Regions from separate parts of the Idiomarina sp. X4 genome, predicted to be linked through region 2. Evidence: predicted binding sites of a transcription regulator. Region 2 holds the regulator's gene; each other region holds the start of a gene.
What was found. The regulator sigma-54, encoded in region 2, starts transcription at its own class of promoters, with help from an activator protein. The targets are predictions, from matches to a motif close to GTTGGCACGNNNNTNGNNT.
Positions count from the first base shown of each region.

Region 1: a site for sigma-54 is predicted at 1,657-1,675, ahead of CWC33_RS05670 (DUF4168 domain-containing protein). Genes of this name have one in related genera too.
Region 3: a site for sigma-54 is predicted at 1,833-1,851, ahead of flgA (flagellar basal body P-ring formation chaperone FlgA). Genes of this name have one in related genera too.

Region 1 is NZ_CP025000.1:1,176,216-1,180,402, forward strand. It holds gene CWC33_RS05665 (acetolactate synthase large subunit) at 1-1,108, opposite strand, end outside; gene CWC33_RS05670 (DUF4168 domain-containing protein) at 1,239-1,610, opposite strand; gene CWC33_RS05675 (sensor histidine kinase) at 1,780-3,267, shown strand; gene CWC33_RS05680 (sigma-54-dependent transcriptional regulator) at 3,267-4,187, shown strand, end outside.
Region 2 is NZ_CP025000.1:774,807-778,993, reverse strand. It holds gene rapZ (RNase adapter RapZ) at 1-833, opposite strand, end outside; gene ptsN (PTS IIA-like nitrogen regulatory protein PtsN) at 824-1,294, opposite strand; gene hpf (ribosome hibernation promoting factor) at 1,298-1,585, opposite strand; gene CWC33_RS03720 (RNA polymerase factor sigma-54) at 1,612-3,072, opposite strand; gene lptB (LPS export ABC transporter ATP-binding protein) at 3,094-3,819, opposite strand; gene lptA (lipopolysaccharide transport periplasmic protein LptA) at 3,822-4,187, opposite strand, start outside.
Region 3 is NZ_CP025000.1:398,779-402,965, forward strand. It holds gene CWC33_RS02030 (CheR family methyltransferase) at 1-753, opposite strand, end outside; gene CWC33_RS02035 (chemotaxis protein CheV) at 867-1,799, opposite strand; gene flgA (flagellar basal body P-ring formation chaperone FlgA) at 1,962-2,687, shown strand; gene flgM (flagellar biosynthesis anti-sigma factor FlgM) at 2,778-3,101, shown strand; gene CWC33_RS02050 (flagellar protein FlgN) at 3,101-3,502, shown strand; gene CWC33_RS02055 (LPP20 family lipoprotein) at 3,561-4,040, shown strand; gene CWC33_RS02060 (flagellar assembly protein FlgT) at 4,154-4,187, shown strand, end outside.

The sequences.
Region 1 (4,187 bases), 400 kb from region 2:
CCCGCACGTCTTCGACTAAGCGTTGAGGTAAAATAGGGAAACGACTGTCGTCGGCGCCTTCATCGGTATGATCCCGCATGTGGTCGCGAACCTTCAGCATAAAGTCAAAGTCCCAGTGCTCTTGCGGTTCAATGCCTTCTTTTAGCTGCCAAATACTATTACCAATGTCACCAATCATACTGGCGTGTGGGAAGTAGACCGAGTCTACCTGGGCGCCCTGGAAGTTGATATGAACTACTTTTCTTTCGTCGTTGACGCCGGTTTTCATCATAAACGGAGGCTTCTCAACAACATCATGGCCAACGTTCAGAATTAAGTCCGCTTTTTCTATTGCTCGGTGCGGGTAGTCACCGTCAGATACCGCAGCATTACCTAACCAGCGAGGGTGATCTTCATTAATAACCCCTTTACCCATTTGCGTTGTAATAAATGGAATGCCGGTTTTGTCGACAAAAGCTCTGAGCATTTTCGCGGTAATTTTGCGGTTTGCCGCAGCACCAATGAGCAGCACAGGGTGTTTCGCGTCTTTTAACAGCTGCAGAACATGACGAACCGCTTTATGCTCAGTAATGGGACGGCGCGAGAAGCTTGGCGTTATTGGGTTAGCGTTAACTTCTTCGCGCGCAATGTCGTCAGACAACTCTAGGTGAGACGCACCTGGCCGCTCGTCTTCTGCACGACGAAACGCTTCCCGAACGTGGGACGGAATACTGCTGGCGCTGATAATAGGCTGTGTGTATTTGGTAATGGGCGTCATCATATCGACAACGTCGATAATCTGAAACTGACCCTGATGACGTTCTTTAATCGGTTTTTGGCCGGTAATAACCACCATTGGCATAGCGCCCAGTTGCGCATAGGCTACTGGCGTCACCAGGTTGGTTGCACCAGGCCCTAACGTCGATAAACAAACGCCCGGTTTACCTGTTAAACGGCCATAAGTGGCAGCCATAAAGCCGGCACCTTGTTCGTGGCGTGTTAGAATAAGCTCAATATTAGATTTTGAAAGAGACTCTAATAGGTCCAGATTTTCTTCGCCCGGAATACCGAAAACGTATTCAACACCTTCGTTCTCCAGAGCTTTTACGAATAAATCGGATGCTTTCACGTCGCTGTCTCCTTGCGTTTAATTCTTTTTAGTTTAATGAGTTACGTAAAGCATAGGAGATATGATCAAAAAAATCCGCAATCAGACCAAACTGATTGCGGATTTTGTAACAGCTTTACATTAAAGCGAATTAAGAGTCAGACGTTAACTCTTCTAAGCGAGCGCGTAATTCTTCATCATTCTGTGCTTGTTGAATGATCATGTTGTACTGCTGAGGCGTCAGACCCGCATCTTCAACCGCTGCAATCATTTCTTGCTGAGCAGACTGTTGAATATTACGAGCTTCTTCCTGGTTTTCTGCATTTTGGAATTTTGCACGGTATTTTTCAGTAACGCCCTGTACTTCTTCCATTGCTGAAACAAATTTAACCAGCATACCTTCGGTAATTTCCTGGGTTTGCTGTTGTTGTGCCATGGTGTCTTGCGCTTGTTGCTGCTGTGCCATAGCGGCAGTGCTACCCAGTGCGAATACCGTAGCTAATGCGATGATTGTCTTTTGCATGATAATCTCCTTGTTGATTCTGTCAGATTGACTAACGCACTATTTAAAGCGAAGACTGTGCCAACTCTATAAGATACTGTTATTAATGTGCTTTTTGTTTGATAAGTAATCTTTAAGGCAGACGCTTTGGAAAATGTGTATCCTGAGTACACAGCCAAAGGAGGAGAGTGTGACAAAAGTATACAGATGGCCGCTTTCTAGTTTGCAACGCCGCTTACTTGCTTACGTCGTTTTCCCCATGCTGCTTATTTCGGGCATAGCTATCAGTGTGGGCTTACAGGTTGCTTCAGAGGAAGCTAATGATCGTTTAAAAAGCGACTTAGAGCTTTTGGGGCGCGCTATCAGCTTACCGATTAGTGATGCGTTGGTTAATAATGACTTAGATACAGTACAAGCTAACCTCGACTCTGTTTTTAGTATCGGCCGTGTTTACGGCGCATCGGTTTACAACGTTTACGGCGAGCAAGTTGCTGAGGCGGGGGTAACGGAAACCGATTTAAGTAATAGTCAGTTAGCGTTACAAACGGTGCAAACCGGAATAAAACAGGATGATTACCGACGGGTAGAAGGACGTGATGTTTTCTCACAGTTCCTTCCTATAGTGGACAGAGGCGGCAGAATTATCGGGTTATTGCAAATTAACCGCCGAGCCAGTGACTTTGATGAGTCTTTCGAAGAACTTAGCCAATATGCCTGGTTAACCTGGGGCGCCTTTGCCGTTATTACTATCGCCGTATTAGTATTCGGTCATTATCGAGGTGTGGGGCGACACGTTGTCAAACTGAAAGACGCGATGCTGCAAGTGGCGGAAGGTAACCGCAACGCGCGTGTAGAACCTGAAGGTCCTTCCGAATTGCAGGAAGTTGCTCAGGGGCTGAATCGAATGCTAGACAGTATTGAAAATGCCGAAAAGGAGCTAGAGCAGCGACGTCAGCACGAAACCTCACTTCAGCAGGCATTGCGCGAACAGGAAAAAATGGCGGCTATCGGTAGTGTCGCTAGTGGAGTAGCACACGAACTTGGGGCGCCACTCACCGTAATAGATGGTCGCGCCAGTCGCCTTTTAAGAACCCACAAAGATGGAGAAAGTCAGCGTCAGCTGCAAGCGGTGCGTGGTCAAGTGCAACGCCTAACCGGGTTGGTGAATCAGCTTCTCGCATTCTCCAGAACACCGGTTCAGCAGAGAGAAACCTTATCGCTTCAGTCTTTGGTTGAAACGGCAGTAACCAGTATTCAGTTTGAGCAAGATAAAGGCTCAGCTAAAGTCGAGCTGGGTGAGTTACCGGATGTCACGTTAAAAGTGGATAGTAAGCGGCTTGAACTGGCGTTGGTGAATGTCATGCGCAATGCGTTACAGGCAGCAAAACATATAGTGCACTTGCACGCCGAACTCGATAACCGCAATACCTTGAATATTATTATCGACGATGACGGTGAGGGCTTGCCAGAAAATATGAAAGAAAAAGCTCTGCACCCGTTTGAAACTAATAAACCACAAGGTAAAGGAACCGGTTTGGGTCTGACCATAGTGAAACATGTATTGAGTGATCATCAGGGTGAACTGACGTTAACGAATAATGACAAGGGTGGCTGTCGAGCTATTTTAAGCTTACCGTCGTCGAGCCTGGCTGATAGGTCAGTGATAGGAGAACAATAATGGCTGTACTTAAAGCTGTCATTGGTGTGGTTGAAGATGACCCAGCTTTGCAGGAGCTTTTGGTCGAAGAGCTTGAAGCGGAAGGCTACCAGGTGAGCGCCTGGGGAAGCTTAGAAGAGTTTCAATGCAGCAAGGCAAGTCCCGATTTAATTGTCAGCGACATACGACTGCCGGGAAAGTCAGGGCTCACTTTGCTGGAAAGCTTAAAACAGCAGGATAACCCACCGGCACTGCTGCTGATAACAGCATTTGGTACAGTTGACCAGGCGGTGGATGCGCTGAAAAAAGGTGCCGATGACTTTCTGACTAAACCGCTGGATATCGAGCACCTACTGTTGAGCGTTGATCGGATATTAGAGCATCGTTCATTGCAGCGGGAGCTGAAACGTTACAAACAGCAGCAGAAAGGTCCCGGTGGCCTGGTAGGACAAAGCCCCGCCATGCGTAAGCTTTATGACCAAATAGAGCACATTGCGCCAACGGGTGGCAGTGTCCTTATTACCGGTGAAAGTGGCACTGGTAAGGAGCTAGTCGCTAAAGCCCTGCATGAACTGAGCGACAGAGCTGACAAACCGTTTCAGGCCGTTAACTGTGCGGGCATTCCTGCTGACTTAATGGAAAGTGAGTTCTTTGGCCATGCTGCAGGCGCTTTTACCGGCGCACAGAATAAACGTCAGGGTCTTTTAAAACAAGCTGATGGCGGCACCTTATTGCTTGATGAAATTGGCGAAATGCCGATGGCGCTCCAGGCCAAATTATTGCGTGTATTACAAGAAGGTACTATAAGAGCTGTTGGTAGCGATAAAGAAGAGCAAGTGAACGTTCGCATTCTTGCTGCGACGCACCAGGACTTAGAGCGTTTGGTTGAAGAGGGTAAGTTCCGGCAGGATTTATTTTATCGTCTGGAAACGTTCAGCTTG
Region 2 (4,187 bases):
TCCCGGTGACGAACCTGAACTTTCACTGATTTTTGTTCAAAGCGCTCCGCTAACTGCTGTGAAATATAAACGGAGCGATGCTGCCCACCAGTACAGCCTGTCGCAATCGTTAAATAGCTGCGGTTACTGCGTTGAAAGTGAGGCAGCCAAGTGCCTAAAAAGTTTTCGAGCTGATAGACAAACTTCGTGACCAACGGCTGTTGGCGAAAATAATGCTGTACGTCTGCATCTAAGCCGGTTAGCAACTTCAGTTCAGGTTGCCAGTGCGGGTTTGGTAATATGCGTGCATCAAATACAAAATCAGCGTCTTTCGGCAGTCCATACTTAAAACCAAAAGACTGAAAAACGATAATCAGTTTTTTGTCTGCTCGGCCGAGCACACGCTCGCGCACTTCTTCACTTAACTGGTGTAACGATAAGTCGCTGCTGTCCAGGCGCCAGGTGGCGCGCTCCATAATTGGTTCGAGCAACTTCCGTTCTGCCTGAAGCGCATCAACTAAAGGTAACTCCTTTTGTGAGAGCGGGTGCAAACGGCGTGTTTCACCAAAGCGTTTTAGTAAGGTGTTGTCGTCGGCATCAATGAACAGTACTTCTGGTTCAACCCCTTTGGGTAAAAAGTTTAGCGAGTCAAGCAGCTCTTCCGAATGTTCGGGCAGGTTTCTAACGTCAATGCTGATGGCAATTTTTGAATACTGCTCCATGACCGCATGAACCAGCGTGGGAAGTAGGCTAATGGGTAAGTTGTCGACGCAGTAAAAGCCAAGATCCTCGAGTACTCGAAGGGCGATAGTTTTACCCGATCCCGAGCGACCACTGACAATAATCAGTTGCATGGCTTATCTTCACCTTCCCCAATAAATAATTGATAAAGTGCGTTGTCACTTTCAGCGTTCCGAAGCGCGCGGGTGCAGTCTTTGTCATTCATGCGACGGGCAACGGCTGCTAATGTCTGCAAATGATTTTCATGCTCTGACTCTGGCACTAACAGCGCAAAAATAATGTCCACAGGTTGGTTATCAATCGCGTCAAACTCGATTGGCTCGTCTAACGTCAATAACACCGCAACCGGATGGCTGGCTTTAGCGAGTCGCCCATGAGGAATAGCAATACCTAAACCAATACCGGTACTTCCTAAGCGTTCACGGTTAACCAAGCTTTCAAAAATGTCATGACGAGTAATGCCTGACAGTTTTGGCGCGACAATTTGGCTAATGGTTTCTAATAACCGCTTTTTACTTGCACCCTCGACTGCACACCTGGTGCAGTCGGGGCTTAACAACTCACTTATTTGCATGGACTAATGCTTTTTCATTTTTTCTTTGTGTTTAATAACCTGACGGTCAAGCTTATCGATTAAACCATCAATGGCTGCGTACATATCATCGTGAACAGAGTCAGCGAAAATCTCGCCGCCGTTCAGGTGCACGGTAGCTTCCGCTTTTTGATTCGTTTTTTCAACATTAAGGATGACGTGAACGTTGGTGATATGGTCAAAATGGCGCTCTAACTTAGCAAATTTTGTGTCCACATACTCACGTAGAGACTCAGTGATATCGATATGATGACCAGTAAGATTAATTTGCATAACGTCTTCCTTCTGCAGTTTACAAGTTATAAAAGACTCTTGCGTTGACTCGATGAGGGAATATTCAGTGATTCCCGGTACTTCGCAATTGTCCTCCTCGCTACTTTGATGCCTTGCTCGGCTATCAGTTCAGCGATTTTGCTGTCGCTTAATGGTTTGCTACGGTTTTCTGCAGCGACTAACTTCTTAATTAAAGCACGTATTGCGGTACTTGAACACTCACCTCCACCTTCTGTACTGACATGGCTAGAGAAAAAGTATTTTAATTCAAAAATGCCTCGTGGGCAGTGCAGAAACTTCTGCGTTGTTACCCGTGAAATGGTGCTTTCATGCATTTCCACGGCTTCAGCGACATCATTGAGTACCATTGGTTTCATGGCCTCTTCACCGTACTCAAAAAAGCCCTGCTGGCGCTGAACAATACAGTTGGCAACTTTCAACAGCGTTTCATTGCGACTCTCCAGACTTTTAATAAACCAACGCGCTTCCTGTGTATGGTTTTTAATGTACTGACTGTCTGCCGAGGACTTCGCCGCTTTACTCAGTGCCGCGTATTCTTCATTGACCTTTAATTTAGGTACGCTATCCGGGTTTAATTCGACCACCCAGCGACCATTCTTTTTCATGACCGCAACGTCAGGAATCACGTACTCAACTTCTTGTTGAGCAACTTGTTCGCCCGGGTGCGGGTGCATTTGCTGAATCAGCCGCATGACTTCACGTAAGTCATTTTCGGTTAATTTGAGCTTTTTCTGGATATTGCGGAAGTCTCGGTTGCCCAGCAAGTCCATATGCTCGCTAACCAGAGTGATAGCAGCGAGCTTAAACGGCGTGCTGTCGTCCAGTTGTCGTAATTGAATCGCCAGGCACTCGCTGACGGTACGTGCGCCGACACCGACTGGGTCAAAGTGTTGGATGCGCTTGAGTACCATGCAGACTTCTTCTTCGCCAACCTCGGGTAAGCGCACAGACTCAATAATGTCTTCAATATTCGTTGTTAAATAACCATTGTCGTCAATGGCTTCGATAATGGCTTCGCCAATCGCAGTGTCTTCTTCAGAAAAGTGCGACAGTTGCATTTGCCAAATCAGATGGTCTTGCAAAGACTCGCTCGTTGAGCCTTGGTACACCTCATAGTCACCGTCGTAGGATTTGCCGTTTGAGGCCGCTCCGGTAGCAGGAGTCGACGATGAATAGGTATCATCCCATGTGCTGTCCACAGGGAGGTCTTCTGGCATTTCCTGAGTTTTTATAACATCGGAGGTTTCACGCTGACTGTCGTCTTTATTTGACGAATGAGGGGAGTCGGTGCTGTCACCGTCATGAGGTTGTTCGCTTTCAACTTCCAGTAACGGGTTATTGTCCAGCGCGTCCTGAATTTCAGCCTGTAAGTCGAGCGAAGAAAGCTGCAGCAAGCGTATCGCTTGTTGTAACTGAGGCGTCATGGTCAGTTGCTGACCAATTTTTAGCTGCAGACTTTGTCTCATGGTTATCGTCCCGGTATCACGTTAAAGGGTGAACTGCTCACCGAGGTAAACATCTTTAACCTGTTGATTCGATAATATACTTTCTGCATCTCCGCTGGCAATAAGTTCTCCGTGACTAACAATGTACGCATGCTCACAAACGGACAAGGTTTCTCTGACATTGTGGTCTGTAATAAGTACACCAATACCACGCTGCTTTAAATGTTCAACAATTTTCTTAATGTCGATAACCGAAATTGGGTCGACGCCTGCAAAGGGCTCATCCAGAAGAATAAACGTGGGCTCTGCGGCAAGGGCGCGGGCAATTTCGACACGACGTCTCTCACCGCCGGATAAGCTCATCCCCAGACTGTTCGCAATATGACCAATATTGAACTCTTCAAGAAGCGAGTCGAGCTGTTCTTCGCGAGCGTCCGCTGAAAGCTCTTTACGGGTTTCTAATATCGCCATCAGGTTATCGCGCACGGTCAGCTTTCTGAAAATCGATGCTTCTTGCGGTAGATAACCAATTCCGCGGCGAGCACGCTCATGCATTGGCAGAGACGTTAGGTCGTCTTTGTCTAGTAAAATCTGGCCTTTGTCGCTGTTGATTAAGCCGACAATCATATAAAACGTCGTTGTTTTCCCCGCACCATTGGGCCCTAAGAGCCCAATAATCTGGCCCTGACTGACCTCCAGGCTAACGTCCTTTACAACCTGACGACGCTTAAAGCTTTTGGCAAGATGTTTGACTCGTAAGGTGGCCATAATTAAGGGTTCTCGTTGTCGGTTTTGTCGTCTTTTGTTTTCGGCGTAAATATCGTAATTACGCGCCCGTTATCGGCATCAGAGCTGCTTGCAGAGATCGTCTGTGCGGCTAAGTCGTAGACGATCGTATCACCGCTTGAACTGCTTGTGCCCTGAGAGATTTTCGCGTCCCCGCTGAGCTCGAGACGTTGTTCGACTTGGAAGTAGGTTATTTTATTTGCCTGAGCGCTAATATCGTTGCCGTTTTCCAGGGTCTGCGTGTAGGTTGCCGGTGAACCTTCTGCAATAAAGGTGTCCGCCTGCTCGCCGCTTTCGCTGGCAGAGGCTTCGAGTCGGTCCGCCTTAATAAGTAGTGTGCCCTGACGGAT
Region 3 (4,187 bases), 380 kb from region 2:
GCCAAGAATGAGATAGCCGCCTGGATTAAGTGATTGCCGGAATTGGGCAATTATTTTCCGCTTTACTTCCGGGGAGAAGTAAATAAGCACATTGCGGCAAAAAATAACATCGAATTTGCCGAGTAATGAATAACTGTCCAGTAAATTCAGGTGCCGGAAATGAATGTGCGTCTTTAAGTTATCCCTTACTTTCATCGATCCTGGCTTGCTACCATCGGTAAAGTACTTCTGCCTACGTTCTGCCGATAACCCCCGTGCTAATGCCAGGCTGTCGTATTCGCCAATACCACACTGTTCGAGCACTTTGTTGGAGATATCGGTTGCCGTTATTTTGATGCCACTTCTGAGAGCGCCGGGATTTTTGGCTTTGAATTCATCATAAGTAATGGCAATGGAGTACGGCTCTTGCCCAGAGGAGCATGCTGCTGACCATATTTTTAACGGTCCCGTATGGTTTTTGTATTCAGCAAAAATACGGTCATGCAAAATTTGGAAGGGATAAGTATCACGAAACCATAAGGTTTCATTCGTTGTCATGGCGTCAATAACTGCCGCCCGTAGGGCACGTTCACTGATTTTCATAGAACGCTTTACCAACTCTGACAACGAGTCAATATTAAAGCGCCCCATTAACGGGCTGAGCCGACTTTTGACCAAGTACAGTTTGCTTTCACCCAGCACAATACCGCACTGGTGCTCCAGAAACTGACGAAACTCTTGGTATTCCGATAAACTTAATTCGCGATTCGACACGTTATATTAACTGCTTCCGTTTCAATTTGTTCTTTTGCTATGCCGTAGCCTGATGCTATTACGTCAGGAGCATCTCACCTGATGCAATAGCATCAGGCTACAGTTTATTTCTCTCAGGCTACGACGGTATTAAGCCATTTTTGAACGGCTGTCGCCAGCTCATCGGGATGAAATTTTGCAATGAAATCATCAGCGCCGACTTTCTTCACCATAGCTTGATTAAAGACACCACTCAATGATGTGTGCAAAATAACATGAATATCACGTAAATCGGGATCGGCTTTTACCTCTGCAGTCAGTGTATAACCATCCATGACCGGCATTTCTACATCGGAAACAATAACTGGCACATGCGTGTGTGCGCTACCACCAAGTTCTTTTGCTTTATCTTTCAGATATTCGAGTGCTTCCTTTCCGTTCTTCCTGACTTCAAGGTGAATGCCTAAAGATTGCAAAGCGCGCTTTATTTGATTACGCGCCACAGACGAATCGTCAGTGATGAGAATGGTCAAATCTTCTTTAGCGACATTGATCTCTGCGTTAGCGACTTCTTCACTCACATCGGAGTTAATGGGTACGATATCAGCTAAAATACGCTCGACGTCAATAATCTCAACTAACTCGTTCTCAATTTCTGTCACTGCGGTCAGGTAAGCGTCGCGCCCGGCCCCTTTCGGCGGTGGCATAACATCTTCCCAATTAATATTCATAATGCGGTCTACACCACCAACCAGAAATCCCTGAACAGTTCTGTTGTATTCAGAAATAATGACGAAGCGGTTTTCAATGTCGGTAATAGCCGGACCACCGGTTGCCATACTCAAATCAATAATGGAGATAGCCTGACCTCGAATATGTGCGATACCTCTTACAAGCGGGTTTCGATTTGGCATTGCCGTTAACTTAGGACAAGGTAAAACTTCTCTGACCTTAAACACATTAATTCCGAAGCGTTGTTTCCCTGTTAACCTGAACAACAATAACTCCAGTCGGTTTTGTCCGACCATTTGTGTGCGCTGATTCACTGAATCGAGAATACTGGCCATGCTTCACTCCTGTAATATGGCAGGCTACCTTACTTCGGCACGGTATTTGCTTAAACCACTACCAGCAAATATGTATTGGTCGAGCCGCCGAACTTTTGACGTTATACCGTTTTTTTCGGCAGGCAGCCAGATAACCTTAGTAGATAACGTCAGGATATTTTTATGATAGTACGTAAATCGCTGTTGATCAGTTCGCTTTTTGCAATAACGATTTTGCTCTTGGGCTTTACCCCAAATAATGCGCTGGCACAAAGTAATGACGTACGCCTCGATTATAAGGCATTACAGACTCTGGCGCATGATTTTGTTCGCTCTCGGGTCAGTGCACCGGAAAGTGGGCGCATTGACGTTGTTGCGAATAACCTGGATCCCCGAATGACAGCAAAGCGATGTTCAGCGGCACCAGAGGTTGGCTTAGCGAGCAACGCAAGATTAGATGGCTACACAACCGTAGAAATTAAGTGTGCTTCCGCAAACGGTTGGCGAACCTATGTGCCGGTCAGAATTTACCGCTATAAAAATGTGGTCACCGCATCAGGTCCTATGTCTCCGGGCCAAATGATTAGCGAAAGTGATTTGACCTTTGCCGAAGTCGACCTAAACCAAATACGTTCAAACGTTTATACAACGAAGGAACTATTGGTTGGCGCTCGCGTCAAAAAGCGCATTGGCGCCGGTCAGGCAATTCGACCAAGCGATACCTGCCTTGTTTGTGAGGACCAAACGGTTACAATAGTGGCTAAGAATAAGGCATTAAGAATTACCGCTGACGGAAAAGCGTTAGCTGACGGCTTAAAAGGCGAATCGGTTGTTGTGAAAAACGCCCGCTCAGGCAAGTCGATAGAAGCGGTTGTAACAGGGCTGAACGAAGTCACCGTCAACCTTTAAAATACTTTACAAAAAAGTGGATTTTTTAGTTAAGTTTTTTCGGATATGGTCGATAAATAACCGAGACTTACTATCTAGCGAGGCAACACAATGGCTATTAACATTAATAATGCTGGACTGAAAAACACCAGTATCGATAACAAATCAAGTAATCGCCAGGTTCAAAACGGCCAGGCGGGTAATTCTGCATCAGTTTCTCAGAAAGGCGGTGACGCGGTTTCCTTGACCAACGAAGCGCAACAACTGGGCGGATTGCAGGAAAAGGCCATGAATAGCAGTGGTATCGACCAAGCTAAAGTGGACAGAATTAAAGCAGAAATTGAAAGCGGCTCATACAAAATTAATGTTGAGCAGTTAGCGTCAAAACTTGCGCAGTTTGAATCTGACCTTTTCGCTGGCGGTAACGACGAATAATGACGGAAGTCGCGTCGGTTAACCAATTGCTGGATGACATGGCGGAGTCGCTAGATAGGCTGGCTTTGCTGCAACAGCGTGAGCTAAATGCCATTGTCGATCGCGAGCATGTTAACGTTCCTGCTATTACTTCCGAAAAAGAAAAAGCTCTGGCCGAAGTGACACGCCTCGACACTTTGTTGTCAGAGCACCCCGATAAAGACACGCTGAAAGAAGACCCTCAGTTAGCCACTGCGGTTGAGTCTATTAAGCAAACCCTTGCCAATATCCAACACCAAAACCAAGTCAATGAGCGTGTTGTTCAATCCACTCTGAACAGCATTGATCAGCTCAAGCAAAGTATTTTACAGTCAGCCCGCAAAGACTCTCTTACCTACAACAGTAAAGGCAAAATTCGTTAAAGAATTCTGCGTTTCAGCCGTTATAACGATTAGTACGTTTTAGTCCGTAGGGGTCGTTATGACAAAGCAAATTTTGACATTGGGTATTGTCCTTTCATCAATGGTTTTAAGTGGCTGTGCGGCTTATAACAACCTTGTGTACGATCAAAAGCACGTCGAATGGGAAACTCAAACGCCTGACACCTTTCCGGTATTAAACGCGGTTGGCTATGCGCCTATTGAAAAGCAATCAGGTGACTCGGCTCAAGTGAAAGACCTAAACGCGATGCGTGCCTCTAAGCTGGCTGCGTATCGCGAACTTGCGGAACAAGTTTATGGACAACGCATTGCCGGCAGCAGCTCAGTGGAAGACTGGGCGTTGAATAACGATAGCTTCCAAGCATCGGTTGACGGCGTTATTCGTGGCGCCGAAGTCGTAAAGACATATACTGTTGGCGAGTATTACGCAACAGAACTGCGCTTAGACTTCGAAAAAGTTCACCGCTTGTATCAAAGTACTAACCGACAGCAAAAAGTAAAACGCGTTGTATATTATTAAGAACGCATTTAGCCTATAGTTTGGCAAGGTTCTTGCAGTTAATTTCAGAGAAAGCCACATAAGACAAAGACCGACAATAAATCGACACTTTGGATGAATCTGGGATACGACACATGAACTGGAAGACCTTGCTTTTACTCGCGTCAC